Regions from separate parts of the Chryseobacterium sp. GTID13 genome, predicted to be linked through region 2. Evidence: riboswitches for the same ligand, from Rfam matches in the RefSeq annotation. Region 2 holds a riboswitch; each other region holds the start of a gene.

Region 1 (4,870 bases), on a different contig from region 2:
TTTTCAGACCTGAAATATATTATCAGCAATATCACACTGATTGACGAGAGCGGAAAAGAATTCAAATACAATGAAAATAATCCCGACAAAGGTGCTTTCATCATAGATCAGGCCGATGCCGTTGCAGGTATTGTCTACATCGATCTTAATGGTATTCCTAAAAACAATTATAAGAAAGTGAAATTCGGACTGGGAATCAGCCAGAATGCTTACCTGCTGGGGCAGGAAGGGCAGGCGGAATTCTGGACAAAAGCCAAACAGAAAGGAATGTCCTGGTCTTGGGCAGCCGGATATGTTTTTGTAAAACTGGAAGGGAAGTATGGCAATAATGCAGCAGATACAGAATTCATGAATCATACCGGAAACATGGGAAATGTTACGGCTAATAATACCCCGGACCTTTACCGTGAAATTACGTTGAATCTCCCTACAACGGCCAGAGTAACATCTCAGATAAAACCTTCCATCCACATTCTTGCAGATCTTAACCAGTTTCTGAGCGGAAGCAAGACCCTTTCTCTTACTACAGAAAATAACATGATGATGGGCTCCAGCCAGCATCTGGTGGATGTTACCAATAACCTTACAGCCATGTTTAAAGTAGATCATGTTCACAATGACTAGGATTGTATTAAAAATAATGTTGGTTGTCATTCCCTTGTGGGCTTGCCCGTCCTGTTCAGATGAGGTCATCCAGCCACTGGAAAAAGATGAGGCCTATTCCCTCAGTTTTCCCTCCTATTTCCCTGAAATGACCTTTGATGCCTCCGGTAATCCCGTAACCAAAAATGGGGTAGAGTTGGGCAGAAAATTGTTTTATGAAGGAAGACTTTCCAGGAACAATACCATCTCATGCGGTTTCTGCCATATTCAGGAAAATGCTTTTACGCATCATGGTCATACAGTAAGCCACGGAGTGGATGACAGGATTGGAATCCGTAATGCACCGCCCATTCAAAATATGGCATTTCTCAAAAGGTATATGTGGGACGGAGTGATCCATAACCTGAACGAACAACCCATCAGCCCGATCACAGACGTAAATGAAATGGATAGTTCAATGCCTGAAATCATTTCAAAACTGAAAGCAGATCAGAAGTATAAAAAGCTTTTCGCAGCGGCTTATGGTGATGAGAATATAACGGGGGAAAGAGTACTGAAAGCGCTGTCACAGTTTATGGCAAGTATGATCTCTGCAGATTCCAAATATGACAGGGTTAAACAGGGAAAGGAAATATTTACTTCGGAAGAATCCAAGGGAATGGAGCTTTTTCAGCAGAAATGCAGCTCATGCCACAGTGGGGAACTATTTACCGATGAGAGTTTCAGGAATACAGGAATGTATTACAACACCCAGTTTAAAGATGCGGGACGTTACCGGGTAACCCTTGATCAGAAGGACTGGATGAAATTTCGTGTGCCAAGCCTGAGAAATATAGAATATACGGCTCCATACATGCACGATGGAAGATTTTATACACTCGAAGCAGTTCTTAATTTCTATTCGGATCAAGTAGAAGATAATCCCAACCTTGATCCGCAGCTGAAACAGAACGGACATACCGGAATTGCGATGAATACACAGGAAAAGCAGTTTATCATTGCTTTCTTGAAAACCTTATCCGATAAAACCTTTATTTCTAATCCAAAATTTGCAGAATGAACATTATGAATCTGAAAAAAATAATTTTTATACTAAGTTTAGCTGTATCGGTTGTCTGTCAGGCTAAAACCATTAATGACAGCCTTTACATTGCACCTGATATTAACAGAATTCTGCTGTATGACTGTGATGCCTGCGGGTGTGCAGCAGGAAACGGTTCCTCCGGCTTTGAGTCCTTACTGAATCCCCAGTTTATAGGGATCAAATATTTTGCACAGCACTATAAAGCCAAAGAAAACCTTTTTGTAAAAGATCATACACAGGATCAGTACTTCAATACCCTGCAGGTTTGGGGTAAAATTCCATTGACTGAAAAACTGAGTGTCTACGCCAGTCTGCCATTTCATTTTCATGAAAAGAAAACCATGCAGGGTGATATTAATATCAGCGGTATCGGAGATCTGAACCTGATGGGAATCTACCGGATCATAAGTTCAAAAGATAATTTTCATCAGCTTAATGGCGGTTTAGGGGTGAAAATTCCTTTGGGGAAATTTGATGAGAAAGGAGCCTCCGGTGTCAATCCAAGTTTTCAGCTCGGAACAGGAAGCTGGGATTATCAGGCTGCTCTGAACTATAAATTCCAGAAAAACAAACTGGCTGTACTCGTCAATACAGATTATACCATAAAAACTGAAAACAAAAAAAACTACCGGTTCGGAAACCAATGGAATTATGCAGCAACAGGTTTTTACCAGCTTACAGGAAATAAAAATACTATTTTTTCTGCCAAAGCCGGACTTCAGGGTGAAGTTTATGATCAGAACAAACAGTTTGACGAAGTTTTACCCAACACGGCAGGAAGTGCTTTGTATGGAAAACTCGGTTTTGAGGCATCCTATAAAAAATTCAGTCTGGGAAGTGAAGTAATGCTCCCTGTTTACTCCCATCTGGCCGGTGGCGATATTGAAGCGAAATCCAGGTTCAGTGTCTTTATCAATTTTGGAATTTAAGGAATGGTGGCTTCGAGAGCCTCAGCCACCATTGCCGGAAAAATAAGTATATGTTATAATTTGAAATATTGTTTTTTTATTATCCTTAAGGTTTATAGTTTCTTTATTCTTAAGATCGAATAGCTTCCATGTGGTGGCTGAGGTTCTCGAAGCCACCGTTAGCCAATCAACCCAGCGACTGAAATTCTGAAGTTGCTGGGTTTTGTTGCTGAAAATCATTTTGTTGAATCGATTTTGATTCTATGAAGAATTTTCTATCTTTGCCGCAATCTGGTGCGCTGTAAAAAGCACTTAAAAGGGAATCCGGTGAAAATCCGGAACAGACCCGCTGCTGTAAGCTCCACATCAAAGTTTTTGAAGAGTATATCCACTGTTTTTTTTAATGGGAAGGATTTCAAAAACGGAGTAAGTCAGAAGACCTGCCGGAGGATGAACGTTTGATGCTTTCGTGGAATAAAGCTTAGGACAACAAGGATTCTGTGCAGTGACAGCTGTGCTTTATCTTTGCTATCTTATATCCATTAGCGTCTACATTATTCTAAACGAGCTAATGGTCAGAAAACTTAGTTTTTCACAGTTTCAGAAAGTTGTTATCACAATATTTGTGGCAGCATTTCAGCTTCTGTTCTCACAATCCGGCGACAGTATCCGGGAAAAAACGATTCTTCCGATTCAGATTTACAAAAAAGATTTTAAAGAAATTCTTCCTGCCCAGATCCTTTCCGGCGAACAGCTGGAAAGACTGAACAGCCAGTCGGTGGCCGATGCTTTACGGTATTTCTCAGGAGTTCAGATCAAAGATTATGGGGGAATGGGCGGTCTGAAAACGGTGAATATCCGGAGTATGGGTAGCCAGCATGTGGGCGTTTTCTACGATGGGATACAGCTTGGGAATGTTCAGAACGGAATTGTGGATCTTGGAAAGTTTTCACTGGACGATCTTGAAGCTATTTCTTTATACAACGGCCAGAAAAGTGAAATTTTTCAGCCGGCAAAAGACTTCGGATCTTCAGGATCTATTTATCTTCAGCCTAAAATACCTGTTTTTAAAGGAGATATTAAAACGAACTTAACGCTAAAATTAAAATTAGGCTCTATCAGTTTATTTAATCCTTCCTTTCGTTTGGAACAGAAGATTTCGGATAAAGTCTCGGCAAGTTTCAGTTCGGAGTTTGTGCAGAGTGACGGATTGTATAAGTTTAAATACGAAAAGAAAAATTCTGACGGATCTGTTGCCAATGATACCATTGCCAGAAGATATGATTCTTACATCCGTGCGAAACGTTTTGAAACTGCTTTAAACGGGACCATTAATGACGGAAGCTGGAGTGTACGGGGTTACGGCTATATTTCCGATCGTGGAGTTCCCACTGCTATTGTTAATAATAACTTCGGGCCGAAAGGTCAGCAGATGCTGGATGAAAACTATTTTGTTCAGGCCGGTTTCCGAAAAAAGCTGTTCCCCAAATTCGAAACCCAGTTCAAGGCTAAATTTGCTTACGACTATACCCGGTTTTTAGATACGGTGAATGTGGCAACAACCGTTCTGCCGATAGATAATTCTTATGTTCAGAGGGAACTCTATTTTTCCAATTCAAATATTTATTCTATTCATAAAAACTGGGATGTAAGTGCAAGTTTTGATTTCCAGTATAATAATCTGAATGCCAGTCTGAGGGATTTCTCTTTTCCTACCCGCTATACTTCACTCATTGCCTTTGCTTCAACCTATCAGTGGAACCGGTTGAAATTTTTAGGAAGCGTTCTGGGAACTTTCGTACATGAAGAAGTAAAAATGAATGCAAAATCTCCGGATAAAACCGAATGGACACCTTCAGCCTTCCTGAGTTATCAGCCTTTTGAATCCAAAGACCTTACCGTGAGGGCCTTCTACAAAAGAGTGTTCAGGATGCCTACTTTCAATGATCTCTATTACACAATGATCGGCAATGTAATGCTGAAACCTGAATACACCAACCAATATGATGTAGGCTTTACCTACCAGAAACTTTATGACCGTAAATTTTTTAAAGGAATATATATCAAAGTGGATGGCTATTATAATGAAGTAGAAAACAAGATTATTGCTGTTCCTACCACCAATCTGTTCAGATGGATGATGACCAATTTAGGCGAAGTAAAAATCATCGGGGCAGATGTGAATCTTCAGGCTGAGTTTGATATCCATAATGTGAGGCTGAAACCCTTGGTGAGCTATACTTATCAGCGTGCCGGAGATTATACCGATAAAAAA
Region 2 (4,870 bases):
AATCATTGTAACATTGCCTTCGCCTGAAATTCCTCAGGATGTACAGGATAAAGCAGCCAAACAGAATATACATCTTGAGTTCATGATGGTAGCTTCCAAAAAGGAAACGATCAGGGCAATTGCAGACTTATTGGAGAATAAATCTTTAATTCCCCATATCCATAAGGTTTTCTCGTTTGAGGAAATGGGCAAAGCTCATCTGGAAATGGAAACAAAAAGAGTAGTGGGTAAAATAGTGGTCACCTTATAAAAAAATATCTTTTCAGGTTTCGGATAAGTACGTCAGATTTCTGATGTACTTTTTAGTTTGTTTGGAGGCTTGTTTCAAATCAAAAAAGGCTTTCAGATATTCTGAAAGCCTTTACTTATTTTAATTGGAAAATTAATCTGCCATAGCTTCACCAGCCTTCCTGTAGACAAAACTTCCATAGATATGTCTTCTTGCAAAACGGCTTGGAGAATCGGAATTGACCATTTTAATATATGTATTTCTTGGAACTCCAAGGTATTCATACATGTTTCCGTTCAGATGCTGAACTTTTAAAACTGCCTTCTCAAGGTAAAAATCCTGGATGTTGGATTTTGTAATTGTTTCCGTATATTCTTCCTTATATTTTTCCTGTGTTTCAGGATTGATGCTCACCAGAAAATGATAGGCTTCAATAATAGACTTGCTTTTTTCCTCTGCATCCAGCTTTCCGGCTTCGTCATTGGCAAATTTATCAGGATGCGTATCTTTCATTGCATTCCTGTAAATGGTCTTTAATTCCTTTAAAGTAACGGTTTTATCAACTTCAAGAAGCTTTCTGTATTCGCCTAATTTTTTCATAACTGTAGAATCCTTATTTCGGGGTGCAAAATTAAGGTTTTTAATTGAGAAAATCGTAAGTTATTCAGTATTAATTTATTTAGTAATTATAACAGAGAAGATAAACCTTTGAAATTTATTATGTATTAAGTAAAGAAAAAAACAGGAGCTCTAAAGCTCCCGTAAAATTTATAATGTTTGCAAATCAAATTCTTTACTAGCCTCCCTCGAAGCCTCCACCATTGCAATCAGCGCCTTCTCCATTTCATCCCAATGCCTGGTTTTCAATCCGCAGTCAGGATTCACCCAAAGCTGCTGTGCAGGAATTACAGCTTGTGCTTTCTTCAGCAGTTCAAGCATTTCTTCTTTTGAAGGAACTCGCGGAGAGTGAATATCGTAAACTCCCGGCCCGATATCGTTCGGATATTTGAAGTCGGCAAAGGCCTGCAGCAGTTCCATCTGGCTTCTGGAGCATTCTATGGTGATGACATCGGCATCCATGTCTGCTATATTCTGGATAATATCATTGAATTCGGAATAGCACATATGCGTATGAATCTGTGTGGCATCTTCCACGCCGCTTGCCGAAATTCTGAAAGCTTCCACTGCCCATTTCAGGTATTCCTGCCATCCGGATCTTCTGAGCGGAAGTCCTTCCCTGATGGCCGGCTCATCTATCTGGATAATTCTGATTCCTGCCTTTTCCAGATCATTTACCTCATCGCGAATCGCCAGTGCAATCTGTTTACAGGTTAAAGAACGTGGCTGGTCGTCACGGACAAAAGACCATTGCAGAATGGTGACCGGTCCTGTAAGCATTCCTTTAACCCATTTTTGAGTCAGAGACTGGGCATACTGCGACCAGTAAACCGTCATTGGATGCGGACGGTGAACGTCACCATAGATTACCGGAGGTTTTACGCAGCGGCTACCGTAACTCTGGACCCATCCGTTTTGCGTGAAGGCAAAGCCTGAAAGCTGTTCTCCAAAATATTCCACCATATCGTTGCGCTCAAATTCTCCGTGAACCAGGACATCAATTCCGGTTTCTTCCTGCCAGCGGATGGTTCTTTCGGTTTCTTTTTTCAACAAGATGTCATATTGTTCTGCCGTCAGGTCTCCTTTTTTGAATTTTGATCTCCAGGTTCTTACTTCTTTGGTCTGGGGAAAAGAACCAATTGTTGTGGTGGGAAACAAGGGAAGCTGTAAAACTTTCTGCTGCTCTGCTTTTCTGACACTGAACGGGCTGTTCCTCCGTGTATCATCTTCAGTAGTAACCTCCACACGATCCTTTACTTCCTGATGATGGATCAGTGCTGAAGTTTTTCGGGTATCAACCGCTTTTTTATTTTCTGCATATTGCTGTAATGCCTGGTAATCTGCATTTCCTGATGCCAGCTTTTTTAAGGCAACAATCTCGTATACTTTCTGTTTGGCAAAAGCCAACCATTGCTTGATTCCAGGGGACAGCGTTTTTTCGTCAGTTTCAAGATCAAGATCGAAAGGAGCGTGAAGAAGAGAACATGAAGGGGCAATAAAAACCCTGTCTGAACCGATGGCACTGACAGCTGTTTGAATAAACGCCAAAGATTTTTCAAAATCATTTTTCCAGATGTTTCTTCCGTCCACAATACCTAAAGAAAGGCTCAATGTTTGAGGAATGATTTCCAATACTTCTTCCAGCTGTTCAGGGCAGCGTACCAGATCAATATGAAGGACGTCTGCAGGAAGTGACACTGCCAGCGAAAGGTTGTCTTTCAAACCTTCAAAATAAGTTGCGAGAATAAATTTAAGATCCGGAAACTGTTTTCTGATTTCAGCATAAACGGACTGGTAAATTTCTTTTGCTTTTTCAGTAAGGTCAAGGCCCAAGAAAGGTTCATCAAACTGAATCCAACTTGCTCCATGGTTTTGCAGTTCTTTTAAAATCTCAATATATACGGGAAGAAGATTTTCTATAAGGTCAAGTTTATCAAAGCCGTCTTCTTTCTCTTTTCCCAGGAGAAGATAGGTGAGAGGTCCTATGATTACGGGTTTGGCATTTATTCCGGCCTTTTTTGCATGGATGAATTCACTGATGATCTTTTTGAAAACAATCCGAACTGCTGGTTCTTTTGAAATTCAGGGACAATATAATGGTAATTGGTATCGAACCATTTCGTCATTTCCATCGCGGTAATATCCAGGCCTTCCTGCTGGTAACCTCTGGCCATTGCAAAATAAAGGTCAAGTTCAGAATTGGAGTTTCTTGTTGTGATTTCTCTGTAGCGTTCCGGAATGGCTCCAACGGTTAAGGTCATATCCAAAACCTGGTCGTAATAAGAAAAATCGTTGCAGGGAATGAGGTCAATTCCGGCTTCCTGCTGCATTTTCCAGTTCTGCCTGCAGATGGTTTTCCCGGTTTGCAGGAGTTCATTTAATGATGCTTTGCCTGACCAATATTGCTCGCAGGCTTTTTTGAGTTCTCTGTGGCGGCCAATACGCGGGCTTCCAAGAATGTGCGTTTGCATGTTCTATACTTTTAGATTAAACAATAATGATTTTAAAAGCTCTTTTAAAATGCTTCGCAATGCTGCCGGGAAAGAATTTTTCAGGGAATGGAACGGATACAAAAAGGACGTAATCTTCCTGTTAACGTGAAGAACATTCAAAAAAGTATCATCTGTATGACCTGAAGCTTCAGACCGCGAAAGCATTGTCCATTCAGAATAGGCAGGTCTCCTGGCTTGTAACGGTTTTATCATCCTTCCCGCTTTGGCAGTGGATATTTTCAGGATAAAACTTTGGGTATTACTTACAGTTGCGCGACAGCTCGTGATTCTCACACGATTCCCTATTAATCTACGTTAGGTAAAACCTATTCTGTTTGATGAAGGATGTTAAAGAACAAATCTGAGGTAAATTTAGCTATTAAAGTGAATTCATTGGCTAGATGTAAGGAATTAAGAAAATAATTCTTTCCAATATATATTATTAAGTGAATTATTCTGTATTTTTGAAAATATAATCCTAAAAAAGAATATTATCCTGTGGAAAGACTTGATGAAAAGGATCTCCAATTGCTCAGAATCCTTCAAAAAAATGCCAAATTAACGGTAAAAGAGCTTGCAAAAGAGGTCAACCTTTCGCCTTCACCTGTTTTTGAACGGATGAAAAGACTCGAGCAGGATGGATTTATCAAACATTATGCAGCAGTTCTGGAAGCCGAAAAGCTGAACCGGGGCTTTACTGTTTTTTGCCAGATCAAGCTTAAAATGCATGACCGTGCAGTAGGAAATCAGTTTGTTGAAGATATTTTACAGATTGATGAAGTAGCGGAATGCTACAATATTTCCGGGGATTTCGATTTTCTCCTTAAAGTTCAGGTAAGGGATATGAAGCACTATCAGGATTTTGTATTCAATAAGCTGGGATCATTGGATTCCATTGGAGGTGCACACAGTACCTTCGTGATGGCTGAGGTAAAGAATATTCATGGGGTGAGTATATAGAAGTAAAATAGCACCTGTTTTTTCAGATGCTGGTTCAGATTAAAAATCAGGTTTTTGAGTTTTTAAGGAAGCTGTTCCATTTTTATAACTGCATTGGGCTGATAGTCCTCCGTCAGGTTAAATATCTTTCCTAATTTCTGGGAAGCACTGATAAAGCTGACAAACGTACAGAGCTCTGAAATTTCTTTGTCAGAAAAGAATTCCCTCAGCATGCTGAAATGAGCCCTGAGTATGGAACGGTGGTCTTTACAGAAAAGCTCGGCAAAGCTCACAGCTACGGATATTTTAAGCTCTGACTGGCTGAAATCGGCTTTCCCGCCTTTTACCATACAGTATTCACAGCCGTTTCCAAAGGCGAGGATTCTTCGTACCTGTTCCAGCAGATTAGGATCTAACGTTGTATTTTTAAAGAAGACTTCTTCAAGGTTGTTCCATTTCGCCAGGATCTCAGGGTTGTGCCCGATCAGTTTTTCAAATGGGGTGTTTCCATGGTTTGAAAATTCAATTGTTGTCATATTTTTTTATGTCAAATTTCTGTTTAATTCATAATATTTTAAAATGGATTTAATGG
Region 3 (4,870 bases), 810 kb from region 2:
TTTGTAATGCTTCCTGTGCTTGATATCTGGTAGATATAAGAATTAGCGGCATCTGCAGCAATTGCGTATACATTTTGATTGTTGGAGATGATCTTGTTGATATTTCCGACAGGAAGAGTGATCGTAGACTGAACCTCGTTAGTAGAAGTATTGATGTAAGTGATCTTATTTCCAAAACCGAAAGAAGCATTCTGTACAAAAATATTGTTTCCGGCTTCCACAATTCTCTCGGCAGCATCCGTGAAAGCAATTTTTTTGATGAAAGAACGGTCTGAAACCCTGTAAATGCTTACATACTTATCGCCCATATATTTATCATTCGTTACATAAATATTATTGTTGGCAAAAGCCATATAGCGGGGAGAATTAAGTTCAGCGGTAATTTGGCCGTTCGCTTTAAAGTTGGAACGGTTGGCAATTTGGATTCTATTAGAATTATTCAGTAGAAGATAAGCATTTTCACCATTGAAGGCAATCATCTGTAAAACATCCCCCAGCTTTGAACCACCGTTATTAAATGCAAAAATGTTATCCTGTTTAAGGCTTAGGTCTGCGCTTACAAATGTTACGTCTGCCTCGGGCTTTCCGTAAGTCCCTTCATTGGCAATTAAAAAGCCGTTACCGTAGAATATTTCCTGCTCCTCAGTATTGTCACTGCTACAGGACACGATGCCCAGAAGAAGTGTAAAAGCAAAAAGAAGATGTAGAAGTTTTGTCAGTTTCATAATATTTTTAAGTTTAAAAATTAATTGTTGCATAAACACTGTAATTTCTTTTAGGCATCGGGTAAAGAGATACTGTCTGGTAATAGGTATCCGTGACGTTATTTACTTTAAATCCTAAAGTGTATTTCTTGAAAAGCGATGCAGAAATTCCGGCATTCAAAATAAAATATGGGTCAATCGCTACAGATCTTTTTTCGTCGGATGTTGTATACGTAAGGCCGTTGAACATTCCCTGAGCATATACTTTGAATAAAGAATATCCATACTCTATATTTCCGACTGCCTTGTGCATCGGAACATACATCCTCTGCAAATCAGTGTCTTTGTTGATCGATTTTGAATACGTATAGCCTCCGTCCAGCTTCAAAGCATGTTTACCAAAGGTTTTATTCCAGGTAACCTGAGATTCCAGACCGTAAGATTCAACCCTGTACGTATTAAATGGTGCCCAATACCCCAAAGAGGTCGGAAGCCAGTTGATCAGGTTTTTGATATCCATATAATAAGGGCTTAGAGCAATCTTAAAATCCCCAAAGCTGAACTCATGGTTCATATCAATATTTACAGAGGTTTCCGGAACCAGATCCAGATTTCCTCCCGGCTGCCAGTAAAGATCATTAAAAGAAGGGTATCTGAAGTTTTTGAAAAATTAATTCCTACATGATACCATTTCACAGCATTCCATTTCCCGGAAAAAGAATACAGAAGGGGAGAAGAGATGTCTTCTACAAAATCCTTCTTAATTCCTGCTTCGAAACGGAGATCTTTTGTAGCAAAATATCTTATTAAGCCGGATAAGGAACCTACATTTCTGCTGACAACCCCAATTCCTGATTGACTATTTTTGTCCGATTGGTAACCTTCACCCTTGTTCACCTGAAATTCCCCGATAGCATTGATGTTGATCTTTGGAGTGATGAAATAATTGAAATCATTCTTAAAAATGTAATTCTTTCCGTCTGCCCCACTTGCCTTAGGTTGGTTAATATCTGCAAAATACTGGAAATTATCCTCTGTGTAAGCCATTTTCAGACTGTTGGAAAGATTACTTTTGTTAATGTCCCATGCAATCAGGCTTCTTAAAGTCTGCACCTTATATTTCGTTTTATTACCGTTCAGTTCGAAAATAGGATAATGCTGGGAAGCATCAAACATCTGGTTTTGCCATGAAATAGTCTGGTGGTCAGCAATTTTATACGCTACGCCAATATTGACCGAAGTATTATAATATCTTCCGTTGGTATTATGAAACCCGGTATTTCCTACCACGAATTCAGGAACCTTGTAGTCATTTTGACTGGTTATATAGCTTCCTGAAACCTTTACACTCAATTTTTCATTGCTGAAAGCAGCCTGTGCAAAATTATTATAGGTATCAAAAGATGCCACCTCTGAAAAAACAGAAGCCTTAAAACCCCTGTTGAAATCTAAAATGTTATTTAAATGAATGCTTCCCCCGATAGCACCGCTTCCATATACAACACTTCCTCCGCCAGCTTTTATATCAATCTGATCATATCCGAAGAGAGGAATATTATTCACATCCCCTTGCCCCAAAAAGCTCGAGTTGATATTGATTCCGTTCCATACAAAAGCAGTCTGCTGAGCCGTTGTTCCCCGGAATGATGGTGAAGAAACAGCACCACGACCGTTTTCTTTAATGTAAATGGAAGACTGGAAGCGTAAAAGTTCAGATAGATTGGTTGAGTTTTTCTCAACATCTTCAGGAGTAATTGTACGGACCGGGTGAAAAAGTTTTGCTTTTTTCATCTGGCTGTCGAAAATATAAATAGTGTCAACAGCTTTCTCCTGTCCGAAAAGAAAGCCGCCAAAAGACGAACAAAGCAGTAATAAAGACCTTTTTATATCCATACTATTTTACTTTTCCTCCGAAAGTAATCCGTTTTTAGTTATAATTCTGGCAGGTCTCCTGACTTTCGCTTTCTGCACCTTCCCGTATGAACAGTGGTTTTTTGCAGAAAATCTTATTGCGATCTACAGTTGCGGGGACAGTTTGGGCATCGCACCCAATTCCCTATTATTTCCAAAATGCTGGAAACCAAAATTTTTGCAAAGATAACTTTTTATATGTATTTCACAAAAAGGGTAAAAAAATGAATGATAAGGTCAATAGTGAATGGTCAATTTTGCTTCGCAAGATAATACAGATATATGAATTGAATGAATTTTTTCAAACCAACTCTTCACTTGCAAAGCAAAATTTACAATTGACAAAATTTCATCTTACAAAAACGATGAATCAAAATAAAAAGGTAACAAATCCTTAATAGAATGCACCTTCACGACCTCATCATTCATGCTTGAAAAATAAAGGTCTATGTTTTCACTTTGTTTTGTCTCATATTCTATTAAACTTTGTCTGCATGCTCCACAAGGAGGGATCGGAGGATTTTTCTCATGGAATTCCTTTGGTCCGCCCACTACAAAAATCTTCTTGACCTTTACATCAGGAAAATTAGCAGCCACCCAGAAAAGAGTCGTTCTTTCCGCACATAGTCCTGATGGATAGGCTGCATTTTCCTGGTTGTTACCTGAGTAAATTTCACCGTTTTCCAGCAGAACAGCACATCCTACAAGGAAGTTCGAGTAAGGCGCATAGGCATTTTCACGGGCCTGTTTGGCACTCTCGAACAGTTTTTTTCTATATCGCTCAGTTCACTGCTGTTTTTAAAGTGCTCGTAACTGATCTGTATGTCTTTTTTCATATATTAGTCATGACTAAAAAAGGGGGCTAAAAGTACTCCTTTTTCACCAATTGAACAATGTTTTTTTATTCATCCATTAAATTGAAAATTCAAAAAAAATAAAATGCTGTATACACCAATAAAATTCAGAAATGTAGAACTGAAAAACAGATGGGTAATGTCTCCTATGTGTATGTATTCCTGTGAAAATGGCATGGCCAATGATTTCCATTTTGTACACTACGGGAGCAGGTCACAAGGAGGAACCGGACTGATCATGGTAGAAGCTACAGGCGTAGAGCCGCGGGGAAGAATCACCAATCACTGTATGGGAATCTGGAACGATCAGCAGGCAGAGGAACTGAAAAAATCGTTGACTTTGTCCATTCCCGTTCAGAAAGTAAAATAGGAATCCAGCTTGCCCATGCCGGAAGAAAGGGCTCCACGTGGAATAATATACAGATTCCCATAGAAGAAGGCTGGGAAACAGTAGCTCCCAGCGGTATTCCTTATCATCCCTCTGAAAGGATTCCCCATGCCCTCACTGTTGATGAGATCCGGGAACAGGTTCAGAATTTTAAAAATGCAGCTCAAAGAGCAGTAAAGGCCGGCTTCGATATCATAGAAATTCATGGTGCACACGGATACCTCATCCATCAGTTCTTATCGCCGCTTTCCAACATCAGAACGGACGAGTACGGGGAAGCTTTGAAAACAGGATCCGATTTCTGGTCGAAATTGTTGATGCTGTAAATGAAGTACTGAATGAAGATACCGCCCTTTTTGTAAGAATTTCCGGTACTGAGTATGCGGAGGGCGGATGGAATATTGATGACAGTGCCGAACTTGCCAAAGTATTAAAAGAACATTCCGTGGATCTGGTTGATGTTTCAAGCGGAGGAAATATTCATGGAGCAAAAATACCTGTGTTTGATGGATATCAGGTTCCTTTTTCGTCTCAGGTCAGAAGAGAAGCCGGGGTCAGAACCGGAGCGGTGGGATTGATTACCAAAGTAGAGCAGGCCGAAGACATATTGGAAAAAGAAGATGCAGACCTTATATTTATTGCAAGAGAGATTCTAAGGAATCCCTATATTGCTGTTCAGGGCTCCTTTGAAATGAAGGCTGACTGCTTCTTTCCCCATCAGTATACAAGGGCGAAAATTTCATCGTAACATAAAAAATGAAAATCGAAGACTTTATGCTTACCTGTCCCAGCAAGAGATTTCTGGGAATAGAATGTTTGGGATGTGGTGCCCAAAGGGCAGTTATGCTGGTATTTGAAGGGAAGTTTTCAGAAGCTTTTCATATGTATCCGGCAGTTTATACATTATTGCTGTTCTTTTTCACATTAGGCATGAGTTTCGCAGATAAAAAAAGAAAATATGGGAGTATTTTGATGGCCTTGGTTATTATCAATCTGGTTATTATGGTCATATC
Region 4 (4,870 bases), 700 kb from region 2:
TGAAAGATTTTGTGAAGCTGCTTGAACAGGAGAAATTCAGGAAAATAGGCGCTGATAAAGATGAATCGAAACGTCTTCAGGTGGTGAAAAGAAAAATTACGCAACAGCTTAATAAGGAAGAAGTGATCGAAAAGATTGCCGAAACCAATGAAAAGCTGGAAGAAAAACGCAAAACCGACCGTGCCGTCTGGATGAAGGAAGGTCAGCGTGTACGTATTGCAGGAAGCACCAGCGTAGGGACCATTGAAAAGATTTCAAAAAATAAAGTAATCGTGAATTACGGAACTTTCAAGACGACGATTAATGCGGATGAATTGGAGAGGATTTGATTTGTTGATGGGATGATGTGGCGATTTGATGATTGATGAGGCAATTATTAATTGAAGACTTATTACTACTTATTTATAAAATAGCGCTGTGGTTTCAGCGCTATTTTTATTTTCCTGAAACATTAATCTTATCCAACCGAATTTTGTTTTACTTTTGATTTATGGATAAAAATTTATCAGTTCTCTGGATTTTTTACAGAAAGCTAATCATTCCAGCTGTTTTATTTTCACTTTTGATCTCTTTCTTAAGTCAGTTCAGTATTGAAAATTTCGGACTGTGTTTTTTCCTGATCTTTCCGCTTCTTCATTTCTTTATTTATGATATCAGACTTAAAAGTGAATATTATTTTTATGCTCATTTCGGTTTCTCGAAACTTTTTTTGTGGGTGCTCACTTTGTCGTTAGGTTTAATTATTAAAATCATGAGCAAATTCTTATGAACAGGCTTCACGTTGATAGTGTTACCAAATCCTTTGGCCAGAGAAAAATCTTGCAGGATGTCTATCTAAGCTGTGAAACAGGAAAAATATCGGCTCTATTCGGCTCATCCGGCAATGGGAAATCTACCCTGCTGGAGATTATCTTCGGAACTGTAAAAGGAGATACGCAGTTTATTAAGTTTAATAATTCCATTCTTAAAAACCAGTCTGACAGGAAAAACAAAATTGCCTATCTGCCGCAAAGTTCTTCTTTTCTTCCCAAGGAATGCAGGATCAGAAAGCTTATCCCTTTATTCTGTACCCAAGAAAATACAGAACTTCTATATGGTTTAAAAATGATACAGCCATTTCTTGATAAAACTTCCAGGAATCTTTCAGGTGGCGAGAAAAGAATTGTTGAAACATTGATCATTATCTATTGCGACTCCGCATTTGTTCTTCTGGATGAGCCTTTCAGCGGTGTTTCTCCAAAAGCTGTGGAAGAATTGAAATTAATCATTAAATCCCAATCAAAAAATAAGGGAATCATTATCTCTGATCATAACTACAATGTTATTCTGGATATGGCTGATGATATTTACCTTCTGTCTGAAACTTACCTGAGAAAGGTGAAAGATGTTAAAGAACTGCAGCAATTTAAGTATCTTCCAAAAAGCTAGATCAATTGAGATTAGGTTCCCAATAATAAGTTTCATATCGCTTTTCAGGAAATATTGATAATTTTAATCAAATACCATTATATTTTACGGAGTAAAAAAGCATTTAATTTATATATTTGAAGGATCAAAAATTTCATAGAATGATTTCCGTAAACAAAGCATTGTACTTATCCGCTTTCAGTCTATTTTCCTTATCATTTGTGAAGGGACAGAGTAAGGTTCCTTTCGGCGTTGTAAAAGCTGAAGAAGGCTACGCCAATGTGCGTGTTCACAAGGATGACTACAGAAAAATTGTAGACAAGATCCGGATGCGTAAAGGGGATGTATTTGTTTATGTAAAGCCTGCACCGGGAGAAACGGAATGGATCTGGATCAAATATCCTGAAAAGCAGGACGATGAAAAGCCTTTTGTGAGATATGAGAATCTTGAGAAAGAAGGAATGGTCAATAAGGGGCGTGTTGCCTTCATCGATCAGCTTCCTCAGTTCACGCCTTCAAAATCCAAGAACGGGAAATCACTTATCTTCACAGACAATAGCAATCCGAAAATACCGACTGCCCAAAGAACGAAGGTTGTTATCGATATTTATCCTTCCAATGCCGGTTACAGAAAGCAGGAAAAAGATGCAGACGGAAAAATTCTTACCATCGATAAAATAAAGCCGTGGGGAATCAAAGATGCACTTCCTGAAGGAATGACGGAGATCAAATCCATTAGGGTTCAGCAGCCCGGAAGAGGTTCTGTTTTTGTAAGGGAAGCCATAAAAAATATGTTCCAGCCTACCATGGATTTTAACAATATCGGGGTAACTGCCCTTGACAATGACCATATCTATCTTTATATGATCAATGGTTCCGGTGAAAACAGGTACACCACTCTCTGGACCATCAAGGAAGGAAGGGTAATGAGCCAGATTATTTACAATAGTCCGGAATAATTGCCGTTTTTTTCTGTAATATTCTTATTTTTGTCCTGAAAAAGTTTTAACGCTAATTCATCACAGAAACCGGTTCTGCTTAACGCAGATTAAAAGGGAACCGTGTGAAAATCACGGACTGTCGCGCAACTGTAAGTAACTGAAGTCTTTACCACGGATCCACTGTGCAGGCACGGGAAGGAGGTAAAAGATGTTACAAGTCAGGAGACCTGCCTTTTCTTTAAACAAGAAACTTTCGCGATCTGAAGTTTATTGATCTGATGGACTGTTTTCAGGGATTCCTTTGATTCCTGTCTCTGCTCTGTTATTTTAATAATATTTCATTTCGCATTAATTAATAATGAAATATGACTACAGAAGAAAGAATTGCAGCATCCGAAACCAGAATTTTTAAAGCGGTTTTCCCGAATACCACCAACCACTACGATACTCTTTTCGGAGGTACAGCCATGCAGCTGATGGATGAAGTTGCTTTTATCACCGCAACACGTTTTGCAAGAAAAAGAGTGGTAACCGTAAGCAGCGATAAGATCGATTTCAAAAAACCTATTCCTGCCGGAACAATTGTTGAGCTGATCGGGAAGGTTGCCTATGTGGGAAAAACCAGTATGAAAGTGAATGTTGAGATCTATACGGAACAGATGTACTCTTATGAAAGAGAAAGAGCTATTGTAGGCGATTTTACGTTTGTAGCCATTGATGAATTTAAAAAGCCGATCAGGATCATGTAATGATGATTATAAAAAAATGTTTCGGGCGGCCTGCGGCCGCCCGAAACTATTTTTCAAACCTATCAGAAACCGGTTATCTGATCACTTTTTCTGTCTCCAGGCTTTTACTCAACAACATCTCAAAGGCCTCTCCCATTTCATCTGATGCCCTCGTGATCGCATGTTCAAGCATATTTCTGATCTGTTTTTCGGTAACACCGGCTTCTGTCCAGCTTTTTCCTGAAGTATGGGAATTCAAGATAAAAGGCATAATACGGTCGATTGAACAGGCAAAAATAGCATCTGGGGTCTTTTCTTCTTCAAATTCAAGCCATAGCTCAAAAAATTCGGTACGTAAAGGTTCATCCAGGATTCCGAAAATTTTCCGGGCTGAAATTTTCTCTCTCTCGAATTTTCCTACCATTGCTTTTTCGTCAAAAATAAAAGTATCACCTGCTTCTATTTCTACCAGATCATGAATGGAAAGCATTCTTATTACTCTTAAAAGATCAATATCCACTCTATTTTTAGCGTATGGATAAAGGATCTGGGCCAGAATAATGATCTGCCATGAGTGTTCTGCCGTATTTTCCCTTCTGGAATCGTCGGCATTATAATTTCTTCTTTGTACGTTTTTCAGGGCATCTACTGCCAGGATAAAATCGATTTCCTTCTGTATCTTCATTGTTAATTCTTATAATATTCGTTGATGGGATAAGTTTTAATATTCTTTATCCATTGATCGTTGATGAATTCTTTTTTGGTCACTTTTACAGTTTCTCCGCCGGTTGCATCTTCTTCCAGCTCATATACTTTAAACAATCCGCGTTGCGGAATTATCGTATATTCCGTTGTGAGATGCCAGCAGCAACCTGATTTGGAATAGGTAATTAATCTTTTTCTCTCAGAATCCGTATTGAACATTCCCAGATTTTCGTAAGCCAGGGCGGTTAATTCCTCACTCAGAACCATTTGCTTTTTAGTACTATTAAATACGTAGACATCATAAGAAGGGCCTCCATACCCACTTTCATTTCCGTTTCTGATGGCTATATCTTCTGTTCCGTCAAAATTGAAATCATCAAAAATCAATGGACTCTGTTCATTATATAATTGAATGATATTCGCAGTAGGTTTCTGATCCTCGTTCAGATAGAAGTTTAAATTCTCTGAAGTTAAGGTCTGAAATTTTCCGGAAGTCTTCTTGTCCAGCAGCTCAACAGTTGATTTTCCACTGCATTCATTGTTTTCGCAGGTTTCCACGTTGATTTTTACATCATAATTCTTCGAAGCATCTTTTAACTCGAACTGATTCTGAGCCCAATAAAAGTTTCCGAAAAGGATAATAGGCAATATTATTTTGTGATTCATCTGAGTTGTGCTTTGTTTTAAACAATTTCACTGAATTCTTTCTGTAAAATCTTACTCAAAAGTACAAAAAATTAAAATCTCAAAGCCGATTTTAACTGATTTCAAATTCATGACAAATTTCAACTAAAATTTATACTACTGAATATCAGTAAGTTAATATAAAACTAAAAATAATTTCACTACTTTGTATTGCATAATACCATTTTATTTACATATCTTTGTAATGTAAAATCGGAATAGGTTCATCTAGCTAGGAACATTATTCTGAAAATATAACTAATTAACAAAACTTATTAAAGATGAATACTGAAAATACCAAAGCGCAAATGCGTAAAGGAATTCTGGAATTCTGTATTTTAAGTCTCATCAATCATCGCGAAATGTATGTTTCCGACCTTATCGATGAACTTAAAAAAGGAAAAC

Evidence for each region. A riboswitch is a leader RNA that binds a small molecule or an ion and turns the genes downstream of it on or off. The one in region 2 is predicted to bind cobalamin.
Region 1: another riboswitch for cobalamin. It lies ahead of N4G44_RS04335 (TonB-dependent receptor); the one in region 2 lies ahead of metE (5-methyltetrahydropteroyltriglutamate--homocysteine S-methyltransferase).
Region 3: another riboswitch for cobalamin. It lies ahead of N4G44_RS15105 (TonB-dependent receptor); the one in region 2 lies ahead of metE (5-methyltetrahydropteroyltriglutamate--homocysteine S-methyltransferase).
Region 4: another riboswitch for cobalamin. It lies ahead of N4G44_RS14540 (acyl-CoA thioesterase); the one in region 2 lies ahead of metE (5-methyltetrahydropteroyltriglutamate--homocysteine S-methyltransferase).

What each region holds. Positions count from the first base shown of each region.
Region 1 is NZ_JAOCMB010000002.1:871,551-876,420, forward strand. Features, by position in the region: gene N4G44_RS04320 (MbnP family protein) at 1-624, shown strand, start outside; gene N4G44_RS04325 (cytochrome-c peroxidase) at 641-1,663, shown strand; gene N4G44_RS04330 (transporter) at 1,660-2,616, shown strand; cobalamin riboswitch at 2,871-3,057, shown strand; gene N4G44_RS04335 (TonB-dependent receptor) at 3,167-4,870, shown strand, end outside.
Region 2 is NZ_JAOCMB010000005.1:1,019,899-1,024,768, reverse strand. Features, by position in the region: gene N4G44_RS11080 (NADP-dependent oxidoreductase) at 1-250, shown strand, start outside; gene N4G44_RS11075 (KTSC domain-containing protein) at 383-829, opposite strand; partial or broken gene metE (5-methyltetrahydropteroyltriglutamate--homocysteine S-methyltransferase) at 998-3,318, opposite strand; gene N4G44_RS11065 (hypothetical protein) at 3,317-3,448, shown strand; cobalamin riboswitch at 3,503-3,684, opposite strand; gene N4G44_RS11060 (Lrp/AsnC family transcriptional regulator) at 3,838-4,299, shown strand; gene N4G44_RS11055 (carboxymuconolactone decarboxylase family protein) at 4,362-4,814, opposite strand.
Region 3 is NZ_JAOCMB010000005.1:1,826,049-1,830,918, reverse strand. Features, by position in the region: gene N4G44_RS15115 (YncE family protein) at 1-725, opposite strand, end outside; gene N4G44_RS15110 (TonB-dependent receptor domain-containing protein) at 739-1,308, opposite strand; gene N4G44_RS15105 (TonB-dependent receptor) at 1,287-2,597, opposite strand; cobalamin riboswitch at 2,629-2,804, opposite strand; partial or broken gene cdd (cytidine deaminase) at 2,970-3,451, opposite strand; partial or broken gene N4G44_RS15095 (NADH:flavin oxidoreductase/NADH oxidase) at 3,555-4,605, shown strand; gene N4G44_RS15090 (DUF2752 domain-containing protein) at 4,614-4,870, shown strand, end outside.
Region 4 is NZ_JAOCMB010000005.1:1,719,537-1,724,406, forward strand. Features, by position in the region: partial or broken gene N4G44_RS14525 (endonuclease MutS2) at 1-329, shown strand, start outside; gene N4G44_RS14530 (ATP-binding cassette domain-containing protein) at 766-1,428, shown strand; gene N4G44_RS14535 (hypothetical protein) at 1,569-2,366, shown strand; cobalamin riboswitch at 2,419-2,597, shown strand; gene N4G44_RS14540 (acyl-CoA thioesterase) at 2,714-3,097, shown strand; gene N4G44_RS14545 (HD domain-containing protein) at 3,171-3,761, opposite strand; gene N4G44_RS14550 (XAC2610-related protein) at 3,764-4,447, opposite strand; gene N4G44_RS14555 (PadR family transcriptional regulator) at 4,747-4,870, shown strand, end outside.